4 regions of the Mediterraneibacter gnavus ATCC 29149 genome follow, and region 2 is predicted to be linked to each of the others. Evidence: predicted binding sites of a transcription regulator. Region 2 holds the regulator's gene; each other region holds the start of a gene.

Region 1 (7,573 bases), 440 kb from region 2:
CATAAAATCGTCCTCCTTTGCCACGGGTAATTATATCACTAAAACAGATTCTGCACAAGGAATTGAATTTTTATTTCTTTTCCGGACAACAAAAAAGGACCGGAAAACTTTCATCTTCCAATCCTTTTCTTTCATTTTATTATACCGGATATGCTCCGTCTTCTGTATCTGCTACTTTTGCATCTACTTTTGTCTGCTGAGCATCTCTGTATTTGAAGAAGTCTGTTGCAACCTGTGGGAACAATGCATATGTCAGCACATCCTCATCCTGCTGGCTGTACTGTGCACACTCTTTGCGGAGTGTATCCAGCTCGTTTGGAATCAGATCGGCTGGGCGGCATGTGATCACTTCTGCATCTTCTCCGATTACTTTTTTCTGTACTTCTGGATTAAACGGTTTTGCTGTTGCTCCATATTTTCCAGACAGTACATCTTTTGTCTCTTTTGTTGCCATCTTGTAGCGTTCTCCCATCAGCACGTTGAATACTGCCTGAGTACCAACGATCTGAGAAGAAGGTGTAACAAGCGGCGGCTCTCCAAGGTCTTTACGCACACGCGGTACTTCTTCCAGAACCTCATAGAATTTATCTTCTGCTCCCTGCTCTTTTAACTGAGATGTCAGGTTGGAAAGCATTCCTCCCGGTACCTGGTACAGAAGTGTCTTGATATTCACACCAAGGTTCTTCGGATTGAGCAGTCCGGACTCAAGTGCTTCGTCTCTGATCGGTCTGAAGTAATCAGCGATCTCTGCAAGCAGGTTCTGATCCAGTCCTGTATCATATGGAGTCCCTTTGAATGTCTCTACCATCACTTCTGTTGCCGGCTGAGAAGTTCCAAGTGCAAATGGTGACATTGCTGTATCAATGATGTCAGCACCAGCCTCTACAGATTTCAGGTATGTCATAGAAGCAACTCCTGATGTATAGTGTGTATGCATCTCGATTGGAATCTCAACTGCTTCTTTTAATGCTGTTACAAGTTCTGTTGCCTGATATGGGCAAAGAAGACCTGCCATATCTTTTACACAGATAGAATTTGCTCCCATGTCTTCAATTCTTTTTGCGAGATCTACCCAATATTCCAGAGTATATGCATCACCCAATGTATAGGACATTGCAACCTGTGCATGGGCGTTTTCTTTATTCGCTGCTGTAACTGCTGTCTGCAGATTTCTCATATCATTCATACAGTCAAAGATACGAATGATGTCAATTCCGTTTGCAGCAGATTTCTGTACGAAATACTCTACCACGTCATCTGCGTATGGACGGTATCCCAGAATGTTCTGTCCGCGGAATAACATCTGCAGTTTTGTGTTCTTGAATCCGTCACGGAATTTACGAAGTCTCTCCCATGGATCTTCGTGCAGGAAACGGAGTGATGCATCAAATGTAGCTCCTCCCCAGCACTCTACTGCATGATATCCGACTTTATCCATTTTATCCACGATCGGCATCATCTGCTCTGTTGTCATTCTTGTCGCAATCAGAGACTGATGCGCATCACGCAGAATTGTTTCTGTAATTTTAATTGGTTTTTTTGCAATTTCTGCCATTTTTACTGTCCTCCATTATTATTTCACACCAAAGATCGCCATAAATGTTCCGGCTGCCACCGCAGTACCGATAACTCCGGCAACGTTCGGTCCCATCGCATGCATCAGCAGGAAGTTTGTAGGATCTGCTTCTGCTCCGACTTTCTGAGAAACACGGGCTGCCATAGGAACCGCAGACACACCCGCAGAACCGATCAGAGGATTTACCTTGCCCTTTGTTGCCCAGCACATCAGTTTACCGAACAATACTCCGGCTGCTGTACCGAATGCAAACGCGATCAGTCCCAGTGCAACGATTTTCAGTGTATCCATGTTCAGGAATGCTTCTGCACTTGTTGTAGCACCTACAGATGTACCAAGCAGGATTACTACGATATACATCAAAGCATTGGATGCTGTCTCTGTCAGCTGTCTTACAACACCTGATTCTTTAAACAGGTTACCAAGCATCAGCATACCTACCAGAGGAGCTGTTGTAGGAAGAATCGTACATACTACGATCGTAACGATGATCGGGAAGAGGATTCTCTCCAGTTTGGAAACTGGTCTTAACTGCTCCATCTTGATCTTACGCTCTTCTTCTGTTGTAAGAAGCTTCATAATCGGCGGCTGAATGATCGGAACCAGTGACATATAAGAATATGCCGCTACCGCGATCGGTCCTAAGATTGCTGTCTGCTGTAATTTTCCTGCGAGGAAAATAGAAGTCGGGCCGTCAGCACCACCGATGATAGAAATCGCTGCAGCCGCTTTGTCAGAGAATCCCATTGCCATTGCTCCAAGGTATGCGGCGAAAATACCAAACTGTGCTGCCGCACCCAGAAGGAAACTCTTCGGGTTCGCGATCAATGGTCCAAAGTCTGTCATCGCACCGACACCAAGGAATATCAGAGACGGCAGGATTGACCACTCATCCAGAACATAGAAATAATACAGAAGTCCGCCTGTTCCGTTCGCCGAATCTTCTGCATGAAGCATGATATCCGGATAAATATTAACCAGAAGCATACCAAATGCAATCGGAACTAACAGCAGCGGTTCAAAGCCGTGTCTAATCGCCAGATAAAGGAAAAAGCAGGCAACTGCGATCATAATCAGGTTTCCGAACGTCAGGTTCATAAACGCAGTCTGCTCTACCAGGTTCCCCAGCGTATTTGAAATATATTCCATTTGTCAAAACCTCCTAGTTTAATGTGGCTAATACTGCTCCTGACTCTACTGCGTCGCCTACTGCCACATCAATGCTAGCAACTGTACCATCTTCCGGAGCTACTACAGGGATTTCCATTTTCATAGCTTCTACTGTTACAATGGCATCTCCTGCTTTTACAGCCTGTCCTACGCTTGCGTCAATACTGAATACTTTTCCAGCTGCTCCCGCTTTTACCTGGATACTTCCTGCTCCTGCCGGTGCTGCTGCTTTCGGAGCCGCTGCCGGTGCTGCCTTTGGAGCTGCAACTGGTGCTGCCGCTGCAACCGGTGCAGTACCTGCTCCCTTTTCTTCTACTGTCACATCATATACATTTCCATTTACAGTAATTGTATAATTTTTCATTTTAAAATCCTCCTGATTAATTCCATTTGTTCCATTTATTCGATTTTCTTCTCTTGATCGAGCGAACTACAAATCCGTCTGCAGAAGTTCCTTCTGCCGCTGCGATCGCTGCTGAGATCACTGCTACAAGCTCTGCATCATCTGAAGCTTCTTCTGCTGCCGGTTCTGCAACTGGTACAGGAGCCGGAGCCGGTGCTTTTGCCGGTTCTGCAGTTTTTTTGTTCTTAAATTTCTTCTCAAGTTCCGGAATAAATCTGAACAGAGAAATAATGAATGAAATAAAGATCAAAACAACGAATACAGTTCCCATTCCAAGAATGGTGTTCAGTCCCGCTTTTTTCAGAATCTCCGCAGTAGAATAATGTGCATTGATCGTCAAGCTGTCCATCTGCTGTTCTTCATCGAATGTAAATTCAATGTCTGCAGTCTTATTCTCATACTCTGCTTCTGTAGAAACTACGATTCCGGAGCTTGTCATCTCTGTCTCGAATTCTCCATAGCTTTTGAATGCTCCGCATTCTGCCTCTCCCGCTTTCCAGGCTTCAATCATGGAAAGGAAATTCTCAGAATCTACAGGAAGTCCTGTATTCAGAAGCATCAGATCCAGCTGCAGTTCGGACATCTCTTCATACTGGTCAAAAACTTCATCCGGTGTCTGACTGAAGCTGCTGACAATCGCCTCTGAATAAGCCACCATGGACTCTTTTTCATTACTTGTTGTCGTATCTGCCTCGCTGCCGCATCCTGAAACACCTAAGGTAAGAGCACAGGCAAGTACGATTAAACTTAATTTTTTCTTCACTTTGCCTCACCTCACTAAACCGTACCGTGTTTTTTTGCCGGACGATCCTCTCTCTTTGTGAACAGCATCTCAAATGCTCCGATCACATATTTTCTTGTATCGGCTGCATCAATGATTGCATCCACATATCCTCTTCTTGCCGCGGAAACCGGGCTGGACTGCAGCTCTTTGTATTCTGCTGCCTTTTCTTTCAATGTCTCTGCGTTTGCATCTGCATACATGATCTTTGCTGCCATAGAAGCATCCATCATTCCGATCTCAGCTGTCGGCCATGCGTATACCAGATCTGCCCCGATAGATTTGCTGTTCATCGCAATATATGCGCTTCCGTAAGCTTTTCCTACGATCACATTAACCTTTGGTACAGATGCATTCGCGAATGCGTAAGTCAGTTTTGCAACTGCACGTGCCATATCCTTCTCAGCTTCCAGAGTTGCTTCAAATCCTGTCACGTTTGTCAGGGATAATACCGGAATCGAGAAAGCATCACAGAAATTGATAAAATCTGCTGCTTTTTTACATCCGTCAACTGTCAGAACCTGTTCATAGGACTCTGCATTTCCTTCTGCATCATATACTTTGGAACGGTTTGCAACAGCTCCCACTGTCATTCCGTTCAGACGGATAAATCCTGTTACCATTTCTTTTGCATATTCTCTCTTGGTTTCAAAGAAAATATTGTTGTCAGAAATTGTGGCAAGTGCAATTCCTGTATCTTCCGCAGCATTGGCAAGATCTGCGCAGACACGGTTCAGGTCGTCTGTACATTCGTCATAGGATGCATCATCCTCAAAGTTTGCAGGGAGCATGCAGATCAGAGAACGGATCTGCCCTAAGATCTCTTCTTCTGTTCCTGTCACATCGACAAGCCCTGCTGTCTTGCTCTGATATTCAGCACTCGCTGTGTCACATTTGGAATCAATGTTTCCTTCCAGAGCATTTGGTGAATTAACGAACAATTTTCCTTCTTTATTTTCCATGAATGTGAAATCCGTCAGTCCCGGCACGACTGCAAGACCACCGCCACACATACCAAAAACAGCTGTGATCTGAGGGATCACACCGGATGCCATTGCCTGTTTAAAGTACAGGCTTCCAAATGCCTCCAGCGCGTCTGTCGCTTCCTGAAGACGAAGACCTGCACAGTCGATCAGACCGATGACCGGCGCTCCCATCTTCATTGCCATGTCATAGATGTTTGCAATCTTCTTTGCATGCATCTCGCCGATCGCACCTTTTAAAACAGATGCATCCTGGCTGTAGACATAGACAAGATTTCCGTCAATCACTCCATAGCCGGTAATGACCCCGTCAGCCGGAGTTTCTTTTTCCTGCAGGTTGAAATCTGTATTTCTTGCTGTAACTGCACCACCGATTTCAACAAAGCTGCCCTCATCAAGCACTGTGGCAATTCTTCTGCTTGCTGAGTTTTCTGTTGCATTGTTGCTCATATTCTAGCCCTCCATATTATAAAATGTGTTTAAATATAAACCAAAATTTTTGCCTATTCTAGTATATATTACTTAGCGAAAAAATTCAATTAAATTTCTGTTTTTTGTTATTTCTTTGCCATTTTCTTTTATTTTTTCCGAATTTTTATAAAAAAAGACATATTTCCTGACTTTGGAAATATGTCTTTGTTTTTTACTTCTGATTACGGAATTGCACCGGAGTGACCTGATACATCTTTTTAAAGATCCGGTTGAAATGTTCTACGTTCTGATATCCCACAGTCTCTGCGATACTCTCTACAGTTGCATTGCCTTCCCTGAGCATCGTGCAGGCTTTTTTCATCCGGACATTTTTCAGGATGTCTCCGAATGTCATTCCTGATTTTTCCTTGATATATTTGGAAAGGTATGGTTTCGACAGGAAAAACTTTTCGGACAGCTCATCCAGTGTCACATGCTTATAGTTTGCATAGATATAATTCGTGATCTCCAAGAGTCTTGCATCCTTGCATTCCTGCTGATTTCGGAGTTCTTCGATCTTATTGACTGCCACGACCAGGGCTTCTACAGAAGCTTTGATGATATCGGCATCAATGCCGACTCCCCAGTAGCGCTTTTTATTGCAGATCACGCCCACATAAGCGACCGCTTTGGATGAAGACCCTTTTGTCATGGAATGTTCTTCATAAAATGCCAGCTCATAATCGATGTCAAAATAGTGCTTAATAGCATTGCTCACCGCATCCAGACGTCCATTTCCCATTCCGTTGATCACACGGTCGCTTCCCGCATGGTGGATCGTCGCCTCCGCAAGGATTCCGTCTTCCTGTTTAAAGTGACATTCATCTACTGTAAAGATTGTTTTTACGTGAATATAATGATCTTCAAATATATGGTATACCCAGTCTGGCGTCAGTTCTTTATGCGCTTTATCCGACACATCCTTTACAAGATAGCCGACCTCTTCTCTCATTTTCTGCGGAAGGCTGATTCCAAAGCTCTGTTTTAAAATATAGTTGACTCCGCCTTTTCCGGACTGACTGTTGATACGGATCACATCGGTCTCGTAGCGGCGTCCCACATCTTTTGGATCCAGAGGAAGGTAAGGAACCGACCATGTCTGGCACTGCTTCTCTTCTCTCCATGCCATTCCTTTTGCGATCGCATCCTGGTGAGAACCGGAAAACGCGGTAAATACCAGTTCTCCGGCATATGGCTGTCTCGGAGAAACCTGCATTCTGGTAAGTCTCTCATAGGTCTCACTGATCTCACTCATGTTGGAAAAATCCAAGCCCGGATCCACTCCCTGTGAATACATATTCATAGCAACCGTGATAATATCCACATTTCCGGTCCGTTCGCCGTTTCCAAACAGCGTTCCCTCGATCCGGTCCGCTCCTGCCAGAATTCCAAGCTCTGCGTCACTGACGCCGGATCCTCTGTCGTTATGCGGATGAAGCGATAACAATACATGTTCTCTGTTATATAAGTGCTTGCTCATATATTCCACCTGACTTGCGAACACATGCGGCATCGCGTTTTCCACGGTTGTCGGAAGATTGATGATCACTTTTCGCTCCCTGGACGGCTCCCACACTCTGAGAACTGCATTGCACACTTCCAGCGCATAATCCACCTCGGTTCCCTGGAAACTTTCCGGGCTGTACTCAAACGTGAAATTCCCTTCTGTCTCCTTTGCCAGCTCATTCAGAAGAATGGCTCCGTCTACCGCAATTTTTTTGATTTCTTCTTTATTCTTTTTAAACACTTGTTCTCTCTGTGCGACAGAAGTTGAATTATACAGATGAATGACCGCATGCGGCGCTCCTTTGACCGCTTCAAAGGTCCGTTTGATAATATGCTCTCTCGCCTGTGTCAGAACCTGGATCGTTACATCCTCAGGGATCATATTCTGCTCGATCAATGTACGCAGAAATTGATATTCTGTCTCAGACGCTGCCGGAAATCCCACTTCGATCTGCTTGAAGCCGACATCCAGAAGCATCTGGAAGAATTCTATTTTTTCCTCCAGACTCATAGGCTCGATCAATGCCTGATTCCCATCCCGCAGATCCACGCTGCACCAGACGGGCGGTTTTTCAATATGGTCTTTCTTCACCCAGTCATAGCACGGCACCGGCGGCATAAAATAGCTTCTTTCATATTTTTCAAAATTCTTCATCGCAAGCACTCCTTATATTACATCAATT
Region 2 (7,573 bases):
CTCTTTTCCCACGGATCAGGACTTCTCCGCGATTAGATAAGCCTCTCGCATAACCGTCCCCGTATCCTACCGGAATGGTAGCCACTTTCATTTTCTTATCTGCCGTAAAAGTCCCTCCGTAACTGATGGAAGCTCCCGGCTCTACTTCTTTCACAAAGCTGACGTGGCTGACCAGGCGAAGTGCCGGCTTTAAGTCCACAGTCTCTTTTTTTACTTCCTCTGACGGATACAGTCCGTACAACGCAATTCCCGCACGGACCAGATTTTGTTTCCACTGTGGAAAATCAATGATTCCCGCGCTGTTATCGCAATGGTATTGCGAAATCGAAATCCCCCGCTTTTCAACCTCATTTCTCATCCATACAAATTTTCTGTACTGCTCTTCTGAAAATGTTTTATCCAGCTCATCTGCTTTTGCAAAATGCGTAAACATTCCTTCCAGGCATACATTCGGAAGTTTTTCAATCTGCCCGATGAGATCTGCGCTCTCCTCTGTTGCCGGAAATCCGAGCCGTTCCATCCCTGTATCGATCTTGATATGAAAATACGCTGTTTTTCCCAACTTTCGGGCAAGATTCGAAATCTCATGTGCCATATCCAGTGTGTATACTGTGGCGCGCACCTCTTCTTTTATCATTTCTTCATACTGGTCCGGGAACACACATCCCAGCACCATCGTCGGTTTTTGAATTCCCGCTCTGTGAAGCTCCACTGCTTCTTCCAGAGTCGCAGTCGCATAGCCCCATACATCCGGATCGTCATCCAGCATACAGGCAATCGGAACCGCACCATGTCCATATCCGTCTGTTTTCACTACGGCAATAAATTTTGCGCCTTCTCCAACCCTCTTTTTCATCTGTTCCATGTTATATGAAATTGCATCCAGATCAATCTCTGCATACACTCTGCTGTGTTTTTCCATCATTATCTCCCCTTTTCTGTCTTTTTGATACAAGCTGCGATCCCCTCTGTCAGATCTTCTGCCAGAACGCTGTAAGCGCCTCTCCTCTCTCTGGCTGCATCTCCTCCACAGGCATGAAGATACACTCCCAGCACAGTCCCTTCATACACTTTCATATGCTGCGCCAGAAGCCCTGTGATCACTCCGGCAAGCACATCGCCGGAACCGGCCTTTGCCATCGCACTGTTTCCAGCAGTATTCAGAAACATCTGCCGGTCTTTTCCTGCCACAAGCGTACGTGCATCCTTCAGTGCACAAACAACACCATAGCTGTCTGTAAATTCTTTTAACGCAGCAAATCTGTTTTTCCCAAGTTCCGGGATGGTACACCCCAAAAGTCCTGCCATTTCTTTCATATGTGGTGTCAGTACAAATGGCTTTTTTTCTTTTGGAAGAAGTTCCATATGATCCGCCAAAAGATTCAAACCGTCTGCATCGATCACACATGGGACCTCTGCATATTTCATCAAATAAGAAAGTATCTGCCCGGCGGTCCTGCTTTTTCCAAGTCCGCATCCGATACAGATTACATCTGCCCACTTCAAAAGACTTTGCAGTTTTTCTTCCTCATATTCTGTATAGGTGGATACGATCGCTTCCGGTAAGAGCTGCTGCAAAATCGTCCGGTTCGATTCTTCTGTATAGATCTGTACCAGACCGCCACCACTTATATAAGCTGCACGTGCACTTAAGTATGCCGCACCAGACATCCCCTTACTGCCCGTGATCATCAGAATCTTTCCATAACTTCCCTTGTGGGAATTCTTTTTCCGATCCGGAAGAAATTTGGAAAGATCCGATTTTTCCAATGTGTAACAGACTTCCGGATTTTCTTCAAAAAGTTTTGTCCCGATCCCGATTTCCACAGGGATTACCTCGCCCGCATAATCGGATCCCGGAAACAAAACAGTTCCCAGTTTCTCACATGCAAAAGAAACTGTCAAGTCCGCATGAAATGCCGTTCCCAGCACCTGTCCGTCAAAAGAGCTGATTCCTGACGGAATATCGATTGCCACTTTCTCTGCATGTATCTGGTTCATTTCTTCGATCACATCTTTATAATGCCCCTCGATCGTCCTGCTTAAACCTACACCAAACACAGCATCTATGACAACAGTATATTCTTTTGGGGGAATGTTTGTGACAACGGAAACACCCAGATTGGATGCGATCTGCCTCTGCTGTCTGCATTCTTCACTCATGGATGTTTCTTTCCCTGCAAAAACCGCACACACATCTTTTCCCTCCAGATAAAGAAGTCTTGCAACGGCGAATCCATCTCCACCATTATTTCCACTTCCGCACACAACAAGACAGTGATCCAGACTGATTCCTTTCTCTTTCATCACTTCCACTGTTTTCAGAGCTGCCCGCTCCATCAATACCAGAGAAGGAATCCCGATCTTTTGAATCGTATATTCATCCGCTCTCTGCATCCACGCTCCGTCTGGTAAATATCTCATACCCGATCTCCCTTCTGCTCCTGAAAAGAAAGGACGTGCAGCCAGATATTTTCCGACCACACGCCTTTGCACATGAACTGAGTTATTCTTACTTGTTTTGTTCTTCCCGGTGACGACTGACATTATATGACAGCTTCATCAGACTGTCTGAAAGATGTACGCTTTCTACGATCACATCTTTTGGCAGATTCAGATCTGTATGTGCAAAATTCCAGATAGCCTGGATTCCATTGTCCACTAATAACTCTGCAACTTCTTTTGCTTTCGATTTTGGAATCGTCAGTGCTGCAATCTCAATCTCATTGTTCTGAAGAAATTCCTGCAGCTCATCCATCATCCGTACCGGAATTCCGCGGATGGCAACTCCTTCAAGCCGGGGATTCACATCAAAAAGTCCTTTTAAAATAAATCCGCCTTTTTCAAAAGAGGCATAATTAGCAAGAGCCTGTCCCAGATTACCTGCACCTATGATAATGAAATTGTGGCTTCTGTCCAGTCCGAGAATCTTGCCGATCTCCGTATATAAATATTTTACATTATACCCGTATCCCTGTTGCCCGAATCCCCCGAAATTATTGAGATCCTGTCGAATCTGGGATGCCGTGACATGCATCTTCTTACTTAGATCGTTGGATGAGATCCTCTCCACCTGATCTTCCATCAAATCTCCAAGGTATCTATAATATCTGGGGAGCCTGCTGATAACTGCACGGGATATTTTTCTTTCTTCCACTGATTGTACCCTCCAATTTTAATCTTTTCTTATTATATAGAATTGTGAAAGATAAGTCAAACTTTTATATTGTATTTTGCCGTGTTTTCGTTATAATGAAATGGTGATGATTCGAAATAATCAGTTATTGTCAAAATACAGGAGGAATTTCATGATACTCGCATGTCATAATTTAAATAAATCATTCGGCGACCATCTCATTGTCCGGGATGGCTCTTTTCATGTAGAAGACCGTGAAAAAGCTGCACTTGTCGGCGTCAACGGTGCAGGAAAATCAACAATCTTCAAAATGATCGTAGGAGAACTGCCTCTGGATGAAGGAGACGTTATTCTGACAAAAGGAAAGACGCTTGGCTATCTTGCCCAGCATCAGAATCTGGATACTACAAACACGATCTATGAAGAACTAAAAACTGCAAAATCTGATATTATCGCTCTGGAGGCCCAGATCCGCGCCATCGAACTGGAGTTAAAATCTCTTTCCGGAGAGGAACTGACAAACCGTTTAAACACTTACAACCGGCTGATGTCAGAATTTGAATCGAAAAACGGTTACGCCTACGAAAGTGAGATCACCGGTGTTTTAAAAGGTCTTGGCTTTACAGAAGAAGAATTCTCAAAACCCACAGACACCCTTTCCGGCGGTCAGAAAACCAGGGTATCTCTCGGAAAACTTTTGCTCACAAAACCAGATATCCTGTTGTTGGACGAACCGACCAACCACCTGGATCTGAACTCCATCAGCTGGCTGGAGACGTATCTTCTGAACTATCCGGGTGCAGTTCTGATTGTTTCCCATGACCGGTTTTTCTTAAACCGCGTTGTGACAAAGGTCATCGAGATTGAAAACGGCTCTGTACGCATGTATACCGGCAATTACAAAGACTATGCACAGAAAAAACAGATGATCCGGGATGCGCAGCTCAAAGAATATTTAAACCAGCAGCGTGAAATCAAGCATCAGGAAGCAGTCATTGAAAAACTGCGCTCTTTCAACCGTGAAAAATCAATCAAACGCGCGGAAAGCAGGGAAAAAATGCTCTCCAAAATCACACCTGTCGAAAGACCCGCAGAAGCGGCAAGAGAGATGCACTTTACACTGGAACCTTCCGAAGTCAGTGGAAATGACGTTTTAAGTATCGAATCCCTCGGGAAACGTTTTGACAGTCAGGTGTTATTCCATGATATCAGCTTTGAAATCAAGCGCGGAGAGCACGTAGCGATCATCGGAGACAATGGAACCGGAAAAACAACACTCTTGAAAATACTCAATCAGGTCGTAGAACCGGATTCCGGAAGTTTTACACTGGGTTCTAAAGTTCAGATCGGATACTACGATCAGGAACATCATGTGCTGCACAATGAAAAAACTATTTTCGACGAGATTTCCGACGATTATCCGACACTCACCAATACGCAGATCCGAAACACTCTTGCAGCATTTCAGTTTACCGGAGACGATGTCTACAAGCTGATCCGGGATTTAAGCGGTGGAGAAAAAGGACGTGTCTCTCTTGCAAAACTGATGCTTTCAGAAGCCAATTTTCTGATTCTTGACGAGCCGACCAACCACCTGGATATTACTTCCAAAGAAATTCTGGAGCAGGCACTCAACGAATATACCGGCACGGTTCTGTACGTATCCCATGACCGGTACTTTATCAACCAGACTGCCACCCGGATTCTGGAACTGGTCAACCAGACTTTTGTCAATTATATCGGAAACTATGATTACTATCTGGAGAAAAAAGAAGAACTGACCGCCGCATACGCCACCCCGGCTGCTGATCAGACAGTTCCTCAAAATACCACCGAATCGACACCTTCAGACTCCAAACTAAGCTGGCAGGAACAAAAGGAACTGCAGGCAAAAGAACGAAAACGAAAAAATGAACTGAAAAAGACGGAAGACCGAATTGCTGTTCTGGAAGAACGAAATGTGGAAATCGACGAGCTGATGACGCAGGAAGAAGTCTATTCCAATTCTGTCAAATGTCAGGAACTTGCATTGGAAAAAGATGCAAACAATACCGAACTGGAAGAACTGTACGAAAAATGGGAAGAACTCGCAGAATAATCTGCGAGTCCTTTCCATTTCATTTTCTAATATCACTTCTTCCAGATAGGAGTCATTTCTTTTAATATCTCCGGTATTTTTTCATAAAAATTTTCCACATCAAACTTTCCATAGTATATGATATCCATATCCGCAGCTTTTCCGAGATAGATCATCTCATCTTCGTTCTGCTCTTGCAAATGAGGTTGTATATATGTGGACCACAGGTTTCGATTTAAATAAACCATTGCAATTTCCCTTTTTTCTGCTCCCTCTCCCACTGTTACAGGGTTACAAAAAACAGAGCCTGCCGAATCACTTCCTGCATAGGATAAATAGGCATCCTCTCCGACTATTTCCACTTCCATTTTCTGTGGATCAAACGGGATCGGCTCTTTCGGAAGCACCAGAATTGTATAAACTCCTGCCAGAAGGGCGCACACAAGAATCGCCCCAAGTATTGCTGCTGCGATCCTACGGTTGATCAATCTGTGTTTTAATTTCTGAAACAGTTCTTTTTCTGCCTGATTGATTTTTTTCTTATTCGGCAATATTATTTTTGCCCGCATTTTTTCCATTTCTTTTCTGCAGTCTTCACATTCCTTCAAATGTTCTTCTACCAGCTTCTTTGTATCCTCACTCACAATTTCATCTACATACAGCGGCATGATATCCTGTATTACATTACAACTGATTTTACTCATATCCCTGCTCCTCCATATACTCTTCAATTTTCTTTTTCGCTCTATAAAAAGTAACTCTCACCCAGCCGGAACTTTTTTGAAATAATGTTCCGATTTTTTCATAAGAAAGTTCTCCAAACACCCGCAAATTAAACACTTCTTTATATGGTTCTTCCATATTGTGAAGGAACTTGTGAATCAAAAATGCCTTTTCTTCATTCACCAGATTTTCTGCAAAATGAACTCCTACATCTACTATGTTTTCATACTCTGTCCAATCTGCATCATGCTTTTTTCGTCTGCAGTAGCTAAAATATGTATTCTTCGCAATTGTAAAAAGCCAGGCTCTGATATCCTTTCTCCCGTCAAATTGATTCAGAGATTTTAATGCTTTTACAAACGTCTCCTGCGCAATTTCTTCTGCTGTCACTTCATCCGGCGTCAGGCTGCGAACATATAGAAAAACTTCCCGAAAATACAGCTGATATATTTTTTCGAACTCCACATCTCCCCCTCCTTTCACCTTAATAACTGCTCACATTCTAAAACGTTACAAATCTTTTCATTTTATTATATAAAAAAATACATACTTTACAAAATTGTTTTTTTGCCCTGTTTTATCTCGTGATCATTCTCTCACCCGGGGTATAAAAAACGGGGTGAAAAATCCGATGTAAGATTTTTCACCCCACTTTTCTATTTTCTTTTACAATCTCTTCGCGATTGCTTTGATAAATCCTTCACTGTTTAAGACTGTCGGATTCTCAATTGTTGTGATCAGTGCCAGATCTTTTGTCATCTCTCCTGCCTCAATCGTATCGATCGTAGCTTTTTCCAGTCTGTCAGCAAACTCCATCAATTCTTTGTTTCCATCCAGCTCTCCGCGTTTTCTCAGCGCTCCGGACCATGCAAAGATCGTTGCCACAGAGTTTGTAGAAGTCTCTTCCCCTTTTAAGTGCTTGTAATAATGACGCTGTACCGTACCATGTGCCGCTTCATACTCATAATACCCTTCCGGAGAAACCAATACCGATGTCATCATTGCAAGAGAACCAAATGCTGAAGACACCATGTCGCTCATCACATCACCGTCATAGTTCTTACATGCCCAGATAAATCCGCCCTCTGATTTCATCACACGCGCTACGGCATCATCAATCAATGTATAGAAATATTCGATTCCCGCTGCTTTAAACTTCTCATCATATTCTGCATCGTAGATTTCCTGGAAAATATCTTTAAATGTATGGTCATATTTCTTGGAAATTGTATCCTTTGTTGCAAACCAGAGATCCTGTTTTGTGTCCAGTGCATAATTGAAACAGCTTCTTGCAAAACTTTCAATCGACTCATTGACATTATGCATTCCCTGTACGATTCCTGCGCCTGTAAACTCATGAACCAGCTCTCTTGTCTGCGTTCCGTCTTCTGCTGTGTAGACCAGCTCCACTTTTCCAACACCCGGAATCTTCATCTCGGATCCTTTATACACATCCCCATATGCATGTCTTGCGATCGTAATTGGCTTCTTCCAGCTTTTTACACAAGGCTCAATTCCTTTTACAACAATCGGAGCACGGAAAACTGTTCCGTCTAAAATAGCGCGGATCGTACCATTTGGACTCTTCCACATCTCTTTGAGATCATACTCTTCCATACGCGCCGCATTTGGAGTGA
Region 3 (7,573 bases), 1.7 Mb from region 2:
TCCAAATACGGCGGATATATGCTCTCCTTCAACGGAGCCAGGATTACCCAGTGCTCTACCGGAGAGATCATCTATAATCGTACCCTGCCTGCCGACGTGATTGCGCCGATCTATGAAATTACATCCACCTATCCGGGACTGGATATTCTGACTTATGACGGGAACCAGATTCTGTCCGGTATTGCTTCCAACGAATATACCGAAAAAGAATCTTTTATCAATAAAATGGAAATCGTACAGGTACCGGATTTCGTATCCCGACTGACTTTCCCTGTCAACAAACTGTTGATTGCAGGAGAACCGTCTATCTTGGAAGAACTGATGCCGCACCTCCAGCAGAAGTTTCATAAGCTGCTGAATATTTACCGGTCTGAGCCGTTTTTCCTGGAGATCATGCCACAGAATATCGACAAAGCATACTCTCTGCAAAAACTGCTAAACAGCATCGGACTGACTGCAGATTCTATGATCTGCTGCGGAGATGGCTTCAATGACATTTCCATGATCGAATACGCCGGACTTGGCGTTGCCATGGAAAACGCACAGCCGATCGTCAAAGAAACGGCTGATTTTATCACGAAATCCAATGATGAAGATGGGATTTTACATGTGATCAATACGTTTTTACGGTAACCTGATTATAAAGACTATAAAAGAAGGGGAAGGCTGCACGTTATAAATTGCAGGCTTCCCCTTTTATGAAGGTTCCTTTCAGTTCCACTATCGCTGGGTTTAATTATGGCATGTTCTTCATTTTATATCCATGCTAAGCTTGTTAAAGATTCGTAAGTATTTTGTAAAACCTCCTGTTTTGCAAAACATTGATTACACACTGTTCTCCTACTTTTAAAACAAATTATAACAAAACGAAATCAGAAACGGCACCAGTGCGGAACAGATCACTCCGTTAAACACAGACAGTACCACGGTCTCTTCGTTCGTATACCGTATCATCATCGGCAGTGTTGTATCTTCACTGGTTGCTCCCGCCGGCGCAATACAGGTATAATAATTCAGTTTTTTCGAAATCCACGGAATGCTGAAAAAGGAGAAAATCTCCCGCAGCAGATTACTTAAAAATGCGATACTTCCCGCCTGTGCTCCCGCCAGATTGCCAATGGTAACCCCGGAAAGGCTGTACCATCCAAGTCCACTGGCAATTGCTGTACTCTCACCAAGCGGCATCCCTGTCAGAAGTCCTCCCGCGATTCCTCCTAAAATAGAGCCAACTACGATTCCCAGGGGAATCACAAAAATTTTAATATGATATTCCTTGATCTTACTGACAATCCCCTGATTAAAACCAATGCTGATTCCTACCAGAAACATCAGCAGGTATAAGATCATATCTTTATTCGAAGTAATCCAGGATACGATCACGTTCTCGTCCAATCCTGTCATTCCGCAGGCAATGCCGCCAAGCAGCGCAATAATTGCCAGATATACCATGTCTATTTTCTCCCCTTTCCAGTCTTTTTATTTTCTAAAAAACGTCTGGTCAGAGGATAGACCAGAAGAACCGATCCCACAGACGGCAGCAAAAAGAAAATCACACTCTGAATTCCCAATGTAGAAAGTTCTTCCAGAAAGTTTTCCCGGCTTCCCAGCAGAACTCCCATGGAAAAAATCAGAAACAGTGTGCACACTACCTGCAAGATCTGATTCCACCTGTTTAAATTGCGTGGCAATAAAAATTTGCCGGCCAGCACTCCAATACACATAATCACAATAACATCCATCGTTTGTATCCCCGTTCTTTCTCTCCTTTTCAGGTGTATAAAAAACACCCCATTCGTACAAGGATATCACGAAAAATATGTTATCGTCAATGTCCTATAAGTCCAGAGTTTCCAGGACTTTTTTCAATTCCGCGGCAGACTGTCTCAGTTTCTCATGCTCTTTTTCATCCAATGGAATCTCAAGCACTTGCTCTGCTCCTTTCTGGGAAACCAGAGTCGGAACACTGATACAAAGATCTTCCAATCCATATTCGCCCTCCATCAGACTGGAAACTGGCAGAACAGAATTTTCATCACGGATAATACTTTCTGCAATTCTGCCTACTGCCATAGCTACTCCGTAATAGGTCGCACCCTTTCGCTCAATGATCTCATATGCACTGTCGCGAACTTCTTTATAAATCCGCTCCATTGCCGCATCATGCTCATAATGGCCGCGCAGCTCACAGAAATCATGGATATCAATTCCCGCAACATTCGCACTGCTCCAGACAGCCAGCTCACTGTCTCCATGCTCTCCGATGATAAACGCATGAACACTTCTGCTGTCCACATCCAGATGTTCACTCAACAGATAGCGGAATCTTGCAGAATCCAGAACTGTTCCGCTTCCAAACACACGCTCTTTTGGATAACCGGAAATCTTCAATGCCGCATATGTCAGAATATCCACCGGGTTTGCCACGATCAGAAGGTTTCCCTCAAAATTTCGTTTTGTAATCTCCGGAATAATTGATTTGAAGATCGCCACATTTTTGTGTACTAAATCCAGTCTTGTCTCTCCCGGTTTCTGGTTTGCTCCCGCTGTAATGATGATCAACGCACAGTCACTGATATCATCATAATCGCCTGCGTAAATCTTCATGGAATGAACAAACGGTCTTCCATGACTGAGGTCCATAGCCTCGCCTTCCGCCTTCTCCTTGTTCGCATCGATCAGAACCAGCTCTGAAAACAATCCTTTCTGCACCAGGCTGAACGCCGTAGATGCTCCTACAAATCCACATCCTATCACTGCTGCTTTTTGAATATTTATCATATCGATCTCCCTCACTTTTGTTTAAAATAATAACTATTACTGTTTTAAACCCTACCATAAAACTAGGAATTATGCAATTCTTTTTCCTGAATTTTCCTGATTGTGTTAAAAAAAGAACAACATTCCAGTTTTGTAACCTCTCTACTAGAATGTTGTTTTTTTCTGAAATTATTCTTTTTTAACCGATTACCTGATGATTCAGCCATTTTTTATTTTTCAGCCGAATCGCATAAATGATTCCACGTACAGACCAGTCTGCAAACATTCCGATCCATACCGCCATCGGTCCCATTCCGAATCCTCTTGCGAGAATCATTGCAAGAAGCACTCTGCAAAACCACATCGAAAGTACTGATACGGTCATTGTAAACTTCACATCTCCAGCCGCACGGAATCCATATGCCGGAATGAAAGAAAATACCCATGCAACAGGTTTGACAATCGTGATCCAGGTTACCATATGAATACAAAGTCTTGCACTCTCCGCTTCCATTCCCCCGAATTTTGTAATTGGATAGACGAGAATATACATCACAAGACAGGAAATTACAATTACGACCTCTGAAACAATACTCAGCTTTTTCACATAATAAATCGCTTCATCCTTACGACCGGCGCCGAGGCTTTCTCCCACAACGGTCATCAGCCCGACACCAACTCCGATCGCCAGGATTCCATTCAGATTTTCAATCAAATTTGCCATTCCCTGAGCCGCAATGGCAGCCATTCCCATCAGAGAAACTGTAGACTGGATTGCCAGCTTTCCAAACTGGAACATACTGTTTTCAATTCCTGAAGGAATTCCGATATTCAAGATTCTTCTGATTTCTTTCCACTGCGGACGAATCGTAAAGTAATCGTACACGGGGATTTCCAGATCTGGTTTTCGAAGTTTGTACATAACTACAAACATGGCAAACAAAATGTGATAAAAATCAGCTGTCTCGCTGCCTCTTTTGCATGATCCTGCTTTTTGCATCCCAAATAATGTGAGCAGACTACCGTTCCCCGGATGCCAGTGCAAAAAATGCCTGTACGATCAGAATATTGATGGAATCCACCAACGTCACCGCTGAAATAGCTGCCGAACCAAGATTACTGACTACCAGAGTATCCACGGTTCCCATAAAGGAATTCAAAAGCTGATCGATTGCAAGCGGAATCAATAGAGCCGCCATTTTCTTGTTATCAAATAGATGCTTTTGTGCATCCACTTTTTTGCCCCCTCTTTATGTTCTGTCAAATCATTTTGATCAAATACGTTCTTAGGATACACCCATAGTTTCTATTATGCAAGAATAGAGAACAAATCTTGCAGATTTATCTTCTCACGTATTCTCTATCCTCTTTTATGAACATCAAAACAAATCCTGCCAGCAGCAGTATCGCCGCAATCCAGATCGTCCGATCACCAATCTGCCGGATGAATAATGCTCCCATGGCCGCTCCAACCGCAAAAACCAGAATTACAAAGTAATAATGCATACTTTTTTTCTTCAGTTCCTGATTGCCCGTTACCTGATATTTACAGAGCATTTCTGTCGCACTTCGCATATTTCCGATACACATGGTCGTTGCACACGGAATCCCGTGGAATTTCCGGAAGGCATTTACCTGCATCGCACAACTGAATGACATCATCGCATTGGCCGGTACATTCATACTCTGCGGAAACAAGCCTACCAAAAACAGCAATATGATCTGAATGACCAGCACAATCTGTCTCCAGTGGATTTTTTCGCTTTCTTTGCACAGATTCTGAATGCGGACTGCCACATAAACACCACTGATAAACGCCAGCAACGGAATCAGATAATGAAGCGCAACGCCCCAGTTTCCCTCTGCAAGATTCTGTCCCAAAAGTACAATATTTCCTGTCTGGGCATTGGCAAATACTTTGCCTCTGCAATTATAAGAATAGGCATCCTGCAAACCACCGGCCAATGTAAGAAATATTGCCAGCGGCATGGATTCTGACATCTGTCCTTTTGCTTTCATTTCTAAACACCTCTTTTTTTGCAGATATCAAACAGACAACATCTGTCACAATATGGTGCTGTCCTTGCAGTACAGATTTCTCTTCCATGATATACAAGACGATGGCAAAAGCTGCTGCCCTCCTCCGGAGGAATGATCTTCCACAAAGCCATCTCTACCTTTTTCGGCTCTTTGATCCCATCTACAAGTCCCATTCGATTGACCAGACGGATACAGTGTGTATCTGTCACGATCGCCGGTTTTCCGAATACATCGCCCATGATCAGATTGGCACTTTTTCTTCCGACTCCCGGAAGTTTTAATAATGCATCAAAATCATCCGGCACTTCTCCATGATACTCATCACGCAGAATCCTCATACAGGCGCTGATATCTCTCGCTTTGCTTTTCCCAAGCCCGCAAGGTCTTACGATTGCTTCAATCTCCTGTGGATCTGCTTCTGCCAGTGCATTTACATCTGGAAACTTTGCATACAGATCTTTTACAACAATATTGACTCTCTCATCTGTACATTGTGCTGCCAGACGCACTCCTACCAGAAGCTTCCACGCCTCACTGTGGTCATAATCGAGCGTACAATCCGCATCCGGATACGCCGTGCGAAGTCGTTCTATGATCTCCAGTGCAAGTTGCTTTTTTGTCATATGTAATCAACTCCTCTTTTACTATGGTAAACTTTTATTTTTTTCACAATCCGTTTTTTATCATAGCACAAAACAGCCGACATACCAACAGGTACGCCGACTGTTTTTTAATATCTTCCATTTATACACGATTTCTGTACTTCCTGCTAAAAATAACCAATATCACAATATCCACTCCCATCGCCACTGCTGCCACACACCATGCCGCATTGACTCCGTTCCATTCGGTCAGCACTCCCAAAAGATTCATAATAATAAATCCGGCAACACTCTGAATCGTACTGAAGATCGAACTGTAAGCAGATCTTGTCTCACTTTCTATACAATCGCACATCCAGGTTGAAGTGGCAGATTGTTCCACACCAAATCCAAATTCAATCAATCCCGCTCCCATCACAAAACCCGGAAAAGAGGGTAATACAAAAAGAAGTACAAACCCAAAAATACTCATAATATATCACTTTTTTCCTATGCTACAACATTCGTATCTCTGAAATACTGCGGTGTCATACCTGTATACTTTTTAAACGTCCGGTAATAGTGTGACAAATCATAAAAACTCAATCTCCGTGCGATTTCTCCTACCGGTACGCCCGACTGGAGCATCATCTTCGATTCTTCAATTTTTCTCTGATTGACATATTCATTAATGGATATCCCTACTTTCTCCTTAAATCTGCGACGAAGAGCACTTTCTGACAAATAGAACTGCTTTGCAAGCTCTGTAACTTTAATCGTGTCATAAATTTTCAAGTTAATATGTTGCAGGATACATCGGATCAGTGATGTTCTTGCCTGATTGGAAACACCATGAAGCTCTTTTGTAAAATGTATGATTGCAGTGTCTCTCGTTCCCATTTCTGCAAGACCACTTTTTAATAATTCCAGGTCGCCCTGACTGACAAGATTCATGATCTTATTTTCATAATAAAATGTATACTGCTCTACCCAGAATGTCTCATATGCTGTATCTTCTGCTGATTTCCGCACCAACTCCAGCTGATTTTCGCCCACTTGTTTATGCAGCTCTTCAGAATAAATCTCTTCCAAATTCATATCAAACAAAAATCCAAGAAGAATCAGATAATCCCGAATATCTCCCAGTGGATATACCGGAAGTGAAGAGTAATATTCCCAGCATTCTTTTTCTGACAAAATTTTCTTATTTTCCGGAGTCAGATTGTCATATACATGAGAAAACTCTGTACTGGTAACATTATTTATTCGAAACGCTCCAATTACAATTCTGACATCCTGATACCATAAGCACAGAAAAATTTCATTTAACATCCCGCTGTAAAACCGTACAACCTCATCTGAAATATTTTTTTCTTTAAATTCATATGAAATCGGATGCTTATAAATTGATTTGTAGCTTTTCAAAACCCGATTTGTCTCTCTTTCCAATATCCATATGGGCATTTTCAACATCACATGTAACGATTTGATTTTCTTTAAATCCTGTTCACTCAAATCCATATATCCCTCTCCTCTTTCATTTTCTATTCATACGGTACTTTCCTTCATTATTACATAATCAGAGTTGTTTTACCACGCTGCTTTTTGAACTTCCAACATAATTCAGAAATACTGTCACCTTCTTCAGCATTCTCAACAAGACCCACAAGATCTCATTTTTAAATGATCATGCGGGTCTTTGTTGGTGTATTATTTTGATATGAAACACATATCACTTAATAATTTTCTGTATTGTAGTTTCCTTTAGTTCATTTTCAAAATGCTCCTGCATTTTGAGGTACGTTTCTCTCAAACGACATGCCTCTGTTGCAAAACAGCTGCAATACCGGTCATCCTCAAGGCATCGATTCCATTTCATGGTTCTTTCCATGGTATCCATAATCTCGAATAAATTAATCTGTTCTGTCTCTTTTTGCAAAATATACCCGCCATGAATTCCCGTATTTATGGCCAAAATCCCCGCATGATTCAATTTCCTCATAATCTTATAAATAAAAGGCTGTGAAATTTTCAGATTCTCTGACAACTCTCTGGATGACACTATTCTCCGCTGCTTTGCCATATAGATGACTATACGAATGGCATAGTCTGTTGCAATATTCAATTGCATCTTATTCCTCCTTTCAAAAGGCTGAACAGTAATAGTGTTTTTTTGCTGTCATATTTTTCCACCA
Region 4 (7,573 bases), 780 kb from region 2:
GCAAGGAATCCTGCTGCCAGAATGATACCTGCCGGATACGCAACAGCTGTTCCCAGTCCCAGACATTCTTTCGCATAGAAGAAATATGTCATGGAGACTGCACTCATAAAGGTAGCCGGAACTGCTGTCAGCCAGTAATTCTTCTTCTCACGGAACAGATACATACTTGCTGTCCAGAGAACGATCATTGCCAGTGTCTGGTTGGTCCAGCTGAAATATCTCCAGACGATCGTATAATCCAGATGTCCGATAATAGCACCTGCACCTAACAACGGAACACAAAGCAACAAACGTTTGCTGTATTTGGACTGCTCGATCTTAAACCAGTCCGCCAATACCAGTCTTGCACTTCTAAATGCCGTATCTCCGGATGTGATCGGGCATACGATAACACCGATCATCGCCAGTGCAACTCCGATTCCTCCCATTGTCTTTGAGCAGACATCATAAATCGCTGCTGACTGGCCATTTGCAAGAATCGCGCTTAATCCTGTACTCAGACCGCCTGTCACTTCATACAATGCGCATCCTGCAGCAGCCCAGATCAGTGCGATCACACCTTCCGCCACCATAGCTCCATAAAATACAAAATGTCCCTGACGCTCTGATTTCATACAACGTGCCATCAGCGGTGACTGTGTAGAATGGAATCCGGAAATCGCTCCGCAGGCAACTGTGATAAACATAACGCTCCAGATCGGCGCACCGTCCGGATGCATACTGGAGAAGTTATTCCAGATTTCCGGGATCACAAACTCGGAATGTGTAAAGATTCCAATGATAACTCCTACCGCCATGATGATCAGGCAGATTCCGAATACCGGGTAAATCCGTCCGATGATCTTATCAATAGAAATAAATGTTGCGATAAAATAGTATGCCAGAATGATCCAGAGCCAGAATTCTGTACTGGCAAGAATTCCGCCGATTCCGCCCTCCTTGAACAATGTCACGATCAGACCTGCAGGTCCGACTGCAAACACAGTTCCTACCATAACCAGCAGAACCACACTGAATACACGCATCACATTTTTCATTGCATTTCCAAGGTAAATACCACAAACCTCTGAAATTGATGTACCATTATTTCTTTCAGAAAGCATACCTGAAAAGTAATCATGGACACCGCCTGCAAAAATCGTACCAAATGTGATCCATAAAAATACGATCGGTCCCCACAGGGCTCCCTGCATGGCACCAAAAATCGGTCCCAGGCCTGCAATGTTTAAAAGCTGCACTAAAAAGAGCTTCCACTGCGGCATTACCACGTAATCCACACCGTCATTGATTTTGACAGCAGGCGTCTCCCTGTCATCCGGTGCAAATGTGTTTTCTACGATCTTCCCGTAGACAAAATAGCCTCCGATCAACAGAAGCAGACATAGAAAGAAACTAATCATAGAAATCCCCCTCCTTCTCTTTAGAGAATTTTAATAAATTTATTTTTCTTTTATAATTATATGTTTATTTTAAACAATTTTCAATAGTTTCCTTCTACTTTTTATTACATTTTTTACATTTTCAAACCCGGAATTTTTTCTTAATTTCCCGAACGAACGATTTTCCACGAAAAACTACGATTCCGGCCAGCAACAGAATGCTGATTCCTGTACAAAGTAAAGACGGATACCGGATCCGGACTGCCCCTGCTGCCAGAAGAATTCCCGGAATACATCCAAAGGCGCCGATCTGAACAAGATAAAACAAGTATTCGTTTTCCTCCAGCCTGCACACCCTTGCGACCACTGTCATTGCTGCAAGAATGACCAGCGATGCAAGCGGGAGTACAAAATCCACTGCCCATCCATGCCATCCGGTAAAAACGTCCCACAAAAGCCCCGCTGCCGATATGAGCAGAAGCTGCCACATTCCATTTTTCAGAAGGTTCCTGCGCTTTTTATAGCCTACCATTACAAACAGCCAGGTACAAAGTACTCCCCCGCTCACAAAGCCTGCCCACAAAAATCCGGAAGGAAGCATCAGATTGACCACCCAGCTGATCACAACCGCAGCAATACACAAAAACGTAAAAATCTGCATACTCTTCTGCATCAGTCCCAGCTTCTTTTCCTGATATCCGGGGAAGTCATTCTCTTGTTCTGTAACGTGAATCCCTTCCTCTTTTAAGATCCGCAGAAAATTCCGCTGGATATTATGACTCAGTATTTTCGAGGTGATCCCTACTCTCATTTTATCCCCGTAAGAGCAGGAGCACATCTGCAGTTTGTCCGTACTTGTAAAAAATCCAAACGAATCCACATAGGTCTCAAACACATCCGGAAGCTGGATTTTTCCGATATTGGAATAAATCGCGGAAATACTTCTCCCGCCAAGCGTCGTTCCAGCCAGCAAAAACAGGTTTTTAATCTCCAGAGGCACGGCCCGAAGCAGAGGATTTTTTTCCAGACGGACAAGCCGGTTCATATTGTCTGCAATCCGCTCTTTTACAAGTTCTGTTCGAAAGACATGCTGCAGATTCTGCAAAACTTCCTCAAATCTCGTATTTTCTTCAAACACCTGACCAGCTTCAATCCAACCAAAAAAGTTCGTCATGGAATAGGAGGGAAAATAATTTCTCAGATTCACCGGCACCATCAGAGTGACCGGCTTTTTCATCTGACTTCTCGGCATCTCCTCGTGAATCGCACAAAGCAGTGCGGCAGAGAGAAATACCGTGACTGACACCCCGTATGATTTTGCCTTTCTGTATACTTCTTTCGCGGAAAGAACCACCTCTAAAACAGACATCTCCTCCTGCTCCAGCCTTTCCCCCTTCAGCTGGAATGCAGGTCTGCTCTTTTTGACACTGCCATAATCTGATTTTGAATAATACTGCGAAAAGCTGTCTTCTTCGTGATCACTGGCTGTGGAAATCTCTTCTTCTGAAACAGGCGGAAACTCCACCTGTGGATAGCAAATCATCAGGTAATTCCGCACCAGTTCTTTTAAAAAATTCAGCGCTCCCGTCCCATCAGTCAGACAATGAAACACTTCCAGATTTATTTTCTTTTTATAATAAGAAACCTCAAACAGAAAGCTTTTCTGATCAGGCACATACAGTCCGCTGCAGGGCGGCCGATCTTCTGCCTTGACTTTTGGTTTTAAATTCCGCTGCTCCATATAGAACCAGAACAGCCCTTTCCTGAGAACCGAACAATACAGCGGATACTTTTCCAGCGTACATTCCACTGCTTTTTGCAGAACTTCCTCTATGACATCCTCTTTCAGTTCACAATACAGCCGGAATACCCTGGTATCTTTCTTCCCGGTTGCTGCCGGAAATGCCTGTGCTGCATTATCCAGCTTTCTCCACTGTGAACGTTTCTTTTTCTGCATCGTTACCCCTCCCGTAAAAAATGGTCAATATACGCAAAACTCTCTTCCACATGAAGTCTTGAAACTCCAAGTGCAAAATACCCGTGAAATGCCCCTGCGATTCGATAGCATGTCACCTTATTTCCGGCTTCTTTCAGTCTTTTGGCATAATCCTCGCCCTCATCTCTAAGCGGATCAAACTCTGCACTCAGCACCAGCGTTTCCGGCATATTTGTCAAATCTTCTGCAAGAACAGGCGCCACATACGGACTTTTTAAATCCTCCTGCTTCCCGATATAAAGCTGCAGATAGTCATGCATCTTTCCTCTGGTAAGCAGATATCCTTCTCCGTTCTCCCGAATCGAATCATATGCAGAATCCAGTGTGTAGCAGTTGTTTACTGCCGGGTAGACCAAAATTTGCTTATGAATTGAAAATTCCCCGCGGTCTCTTGCCAGCAGACACAACGCCGCCGCCAGATTTCCTCCGGAGCTGTCTCCCATAACAGAAATCTGTCCCGGCTCAATCTTTGGAAAGATTTTCCCCTGATACAGTGCCCTTGCAGCCAGATAACAATCCTCAAGCCCTGCCGGAAACGGATACTCCGGTGCCAGGCGATATTCTACAGATATGATGGTCTTGTCAACAGATTTTGATAGCATACTGCAGATTCTGTCATATGTTTCTACACTCTCTGTAGACCATCCTCCTCCATGGATAAAAAAAATCGCGGAGGAAATCTCTTCTTTCTGCCTTTTTGTCTCTTCTGATGGGAAATATAATCTCAAAGGAATCTTCCCACACTCTGTTTTTATCACAATATCTTCTTTCTCCACCCAGAGATGAAGCGGATCTAATTTTTTTAGATTTGCCAGTTTTCTGGCTGTATTTATCTCAATATTCTGGTTTGAAAATGCTGCCAGAACTGTCTGTATTACCTGATTCATAAATTGCCATTCTCCGTTACTGTATGAACAGTCACTATTCTCCTGTTGTATTTCTGAACTTTTATTATAGCACAGAAAAAGGCGAATGCCATCCTGACTTTCGCCATGGACTGCATCCGCCGTCATTTTTTCTGACCAGTACAACGAATACTAAGTTTCTGCTATGTTGTACTAGATACAAGCTTACTCTCCGAGAAAATAATGTCCGTATGCATCTGCCGCCTTGATCGCATCTGCCACTTTCTTCGGTGTCACTTCAAACGGCATATTGTGCAGAGTATCTGTCTCGGCACAGGCTGCCTCTGCCACTTTCATCAACTGTTCTTCCGTAATCTTACCTGCTCCCAGCTGTTCCAGTGTAACCGGAAGTCCACATTCGATGCAGAAGTCGATCACCTGCTGCAGCTCTTCTGACGGAATGTTCTCAAGCACCAGCTGCGTGATCGTTCCAAATGCCACTTTCTCTCCATGGTACATATGATGACATTCTTCGAGTACTGTCAGACCATTGTGAATCGCATGTGCTCCTGCAAGACCACCACTTTCAAAGCCAATTCCGGACAGCAGTGTATTTGCCTCGATCACTTTTTCCACTGCTTCTGTACAGGCATCTGCTTCCAGTGCAAGCTTCGCCTTCACGCCTTCCTCCATCAGCGTATCAAAACACAATTTTGCAAGAGCCATAGCTGCCCCGGTAATCTTTCCGCCTGCACAGGATGCGGCATCTGATCTCTGACATGCTCTTGCTTCAAAATAAGTTGCAAGAGCATCTCCCATTCCGGCAACGGTAAGGCGAACCGGTGATTCTGCAATAATCTCTGTATCCATCATGACCATATCCGGATTGGACGGCAGGAACAAATACTCCTCAAACACACCTTCTTCTGTATAAATTACAGAAAGTGCGCTGCACGGTGCATCTGTAGATGCGATCGTCGGACAGATCAGAACCGGCGTCTTTTCATAATATGCCACTGCCTTTGCAGTATCAAAAATCTTACCTCCGCCGATACCGATCACAACATCACACGCTTCTTTTTTCACGATTTCTCCAAGACGTTTGATTTCTTTTTTACTGCATTCACCATTGAAGTAATCAAAAACATATCCACATTCTTTTCCTTCAAAACTTTTCTCCACCATTGCTCCGATTCGCTTGTATCCCCCCTTGCTGATTAGGATCAGAGCCTTCTTTCCATAATTCTGAGCATATTCTCCCAGTTTTTTCATCTCTCCTGCGCCCTGCACATATTTTCCCGGGCTGATCAATACCTTTGCCATTGTCAATTCCTCCTGTCATCATTTGCTGTAATTCTTTTGTTAATATTTTATCACTAAATGCAGTGGAACGGCTACTGTTTTTTTATATTTTTCTGTTGCCAGTATATCACTATGCCCAAATAATTTTATTCCATTCGGTATTTGAATGAACTATAATGATGATATGAATGATTTTGTGGTTATCAGATGAAAATCGGAAAGCCGATTCAATAGATTTCAGTTTCTCTGTGAGCAATTCCGTGGAAAGTTGACCCACAAATAACATGATTTGATTTTTCAGAAAAGGAGACAACTTATGAACATTCGCCTACTGATCCCAGAGGATTATCCTGTGATTGATTCTTATATGCAGGAGCTTCACGACCTTCATGTTCAGGGACGCCCTGATTTATTTATTCCTGCAAGTCACACTTATTCAGAAGCCGACTTCCGTGAAATAACAACCGACGGCAATCACATAGCTCTTGCAATGACAGACGACCATTTTATCGTCGGTTTTATCATTGCCGCGCTCCGGACCAAAAGCAATATGGTGACCGGAACACTCATCGCATATGTAGATGATATGTTTGTACACCCTTCTTACCGTGGTCAGAAAATCGCAACGACTCTTTTTCATAAAATGGAACGAAGAGCAAAAAAACTCGGAGCCACAAGAATCGATCTGATGGTATGGGAATTCAATGAATCTGCACAGAAATTATACCGATCACTGGGTATGATCCCTCAGAGGTATATTTTAGAAAAATTACTGTAATCAGGAGTCAATCACTCCTGATACAAAAACTTTACAGACTCATATATTTCGGAAAAATCAATCTCACATTCCCCCTGGAATATTCCCACAGGTACACGATTTTCAAATCCATAGACAACCGGAAGTTCTTCATTTTCCAGATCATACACTACAACTTTTTTCTTATCCGGGTCGATAAGCCAGTATTCCCTGACTCCCGCTGCCGCATATTTGCTATGTTTGATATTCATATCAATTTTTCTTGTAGCAGGGGACAAGATTTCCATAATCAGATCCGGAGCTCCATACACATGTGTCGGAACTATTTTCTCACGGTCACATACCACCAAAACGTCCGGCTGTACCATTGTCTTTTCATCACAATCAAGCTGTACATCTACCGGTGCAGAAAAAACCATGCATGCTCCCTTCTTTTGGCTGATGAAAGCATGAAACCGTACACTGATTTCCAAGCTGATCTTCTGATGAATAATTGTAGGCGCAGACATATCATAGATCACACCATCAATCAACTCTACTCGTCTTTCATCCGGAAGTTGATAGTAATCCTCAAGAGTACACTCTCGACTTTTTTTTGATATTCCATATTCCATCTTCGATTCGCACACATAAGAAAAGCCCCTATCAGAGTCTCTTTTATTCTCAAATACAGATTCTATTTGTTTCAGTATATCCTGGCTGAATACTTCCTCATTGTCATGGAAAATCTTTTGCACCGTTTCCAAAGAGACTCCTGATAGCTCCGATAGCTGCTCACAACTATAGCCAAACTGCTGTCTTTTTCGCCTCATTTGTTCGACTGTCACATGATCACCTCATTTCATAGATTCCAACAAGTTTTATTATTTTCATTATACTGATAAAACAGAAAAAGCTCAATCGTTTCTAAATTGTAAATGCCAACAACATAATCCCGTAAGATTTCAGCGATATTTCTCCAGATATTCCCGGACCTTACGCACCGTCTTCGGGCTTTTCCCACCGGAATTCATCCCGATCACAACACCATCTTTTTCAGTCACCGCAGGAAAATAAAAATCACACAGGGATTTGTCATCTGCAGTATTTACCAAAATCTTACGCATTCTGCACGCACTTACGATTTTTTGATTCAGCTCTCGGTCATCGGTCGCAGTCAGCACAATGTCTGCCCCATTCAAAAAATCAGATGTATCTTTCAGATCTTCTTCCAAAACTTTTCGAGAACTCCACACTGCCTGGGGCACTTCCTTTTTTTCCTCTTCTTTCAGAATGTCCTTCATTTCATCACAGA

What was found. The regulator Rex, encoded in region 2, represses fermentation and respiration genes when NADH is low (regulators of the CRP and FNR family bind a similar motif). The targets are predictions, from matches to a motif close to ATTGTTAANTANTTAACAAT.
Region 1: FXV78_RS16225 (acyl-CoA carboxylase subunit beta) is a predicted target of Rex. The motif match lies at 5,467-5,486, and genes of this name have one in related genera.
Region 3: FXV78_RS04630 (L-lactate dehydrogenase) is a predicted target of Rex. The motif match lies at 2,880-2,899, and genes of this name have one in related genera.
Region 4: FXV78_RS00120 (glycerol dehydrogenase) is a predicted target of Rex. The motif match lies at 5,579-5,598, and genes of this name have one in related genera.

The regions. Positions count from the first base shown of each region.
Region 1 is NZ_CP043051.1:3,237,116-3,244,688, forward strand. Features, by position in the region: gene FXV78_RS16200 (aminopeptidase P family N-terminal domain-containing protein) at 1-3, opposite strand, end outside; gene FXV78_RS16205 (oxaloacetate decarboxylase subunit alpha) at 140-1,555, opposite strand; gene FXV78_RS16210 (sodium ion-translocating decarboxylase subunit beta) at 1,574-2,725, opposite strand; gene FXV78_RS16215 (biotin/lipoyl-containing protein) at 2,739-3,110, opposite strand; gene FXV78_RS16220 (OadG family transporter subunit) at 3,127-3,912, opposite strand; gene FXV78_RS16225 (acyl-CoA carboxylase subunit beta) at 3,927-5,363, opposite strand; gene FXV78_RS16230 (2-isopropylmalate synthase) at 5,557-7,545, opposite strand.
Region 2 is NZ_CP043051.1:2,792,907-2,800,479, reverse strand. Features, by position in the region: gene alr (alanine racemase) at 1-922, opposite strand, end outside; gene FXV78_RS13850 (NAD(P)H-hydrate dehydratase) at 925-2,424, opposite strand; gene FXV78_RS13845 (redox-sensing transcriptional repressor Rex) at 2,513-3,157, opposite strand; gene FXV78_RS13840 (ABC-F family ATP-binding cassette domain-containing protein) at 3,309-5,234, shown strand; gene FXV78_RS13835 (zf-HC2 domain-containing protein) at 5,267-5,917, opposite strand; gene FXV78_RS13830 (RNA polymerase sigma factor) at 5,910-6,401, opposite strand; gene FXV78_RS13825 (NADP-dependent isocitrate dehydrogenase) at 6,603-7,573, opposite strand, start outside.
Region 3 is NZ_CP043051.1:942,745-950,317, forward strand. Features, by position in the region: gene FXV78_RS04615 (Cof-type HAD-IIB family hydrolase) at 1-633, shown strand, start outside; gene FXV78_RS04620 (LysO family transporter) at 847-1,449, opposite strand; gene FXV78_RS04625 (hypothetical protein) at 1,452-1,739, opposite strand; gene FXV78_RS04630 (L-lactate dehydrogenase) at 1,834-2,778, opposite strand; partial or broken gene FXV78_RS04635 (MATE family efflux transporter) at 2,957-3,956, opposite strand; gene FXV78_RS04640 (YoaK family protein) at 4,099-4,776, opposite strand; gene FXV78_RS04645 (endonuclease III domain-containing protein) at 4,779-5,420, opposite strand; gene FXV78_RS04650 (MFS transporter) at 5,542-5,871, opposite strand; gene FXV78_RS04655 (helix-turn-helix domain-containing protein) at 5,889-6,899, opposite strand; gene FXV78_RS04660 (RrF2 family transcriptional regulator) at 7,111-7,509, opposite strand.
Region 4 is NZ_CP043051.1:24,780-32,352, forward strand. Features, by position in the region: gene FXV78_RS00105 (carbon starvation CstA family protein) at 1-1,400, opposite strand, end outside; gene FXV78_RS00110 (DUF6320 domain-containing protein) at 1,522-3,336, opposite strand; gene FXV78_RS00115 (alpha/beta hydrolase) at 3,339-4,262, opposite strand; gene FXV78_RS00120 (glycerol dehydrogenase) at 4,446-5,543, opposite strand; gene FXV78_RS00125 (GNAT family N-acetyltransferase) at 5,839-6,300, shown strand; gene FXV78_RS00130 (Uma2 family endonuclease) at 6,312-7,106, opposite strand; gene FXV78_RS00135 (precorrin-2 dehydrogenase/sirohydrochlorin ferrochelatase family protein) at 7,224-7,573, opposite strand, start outside.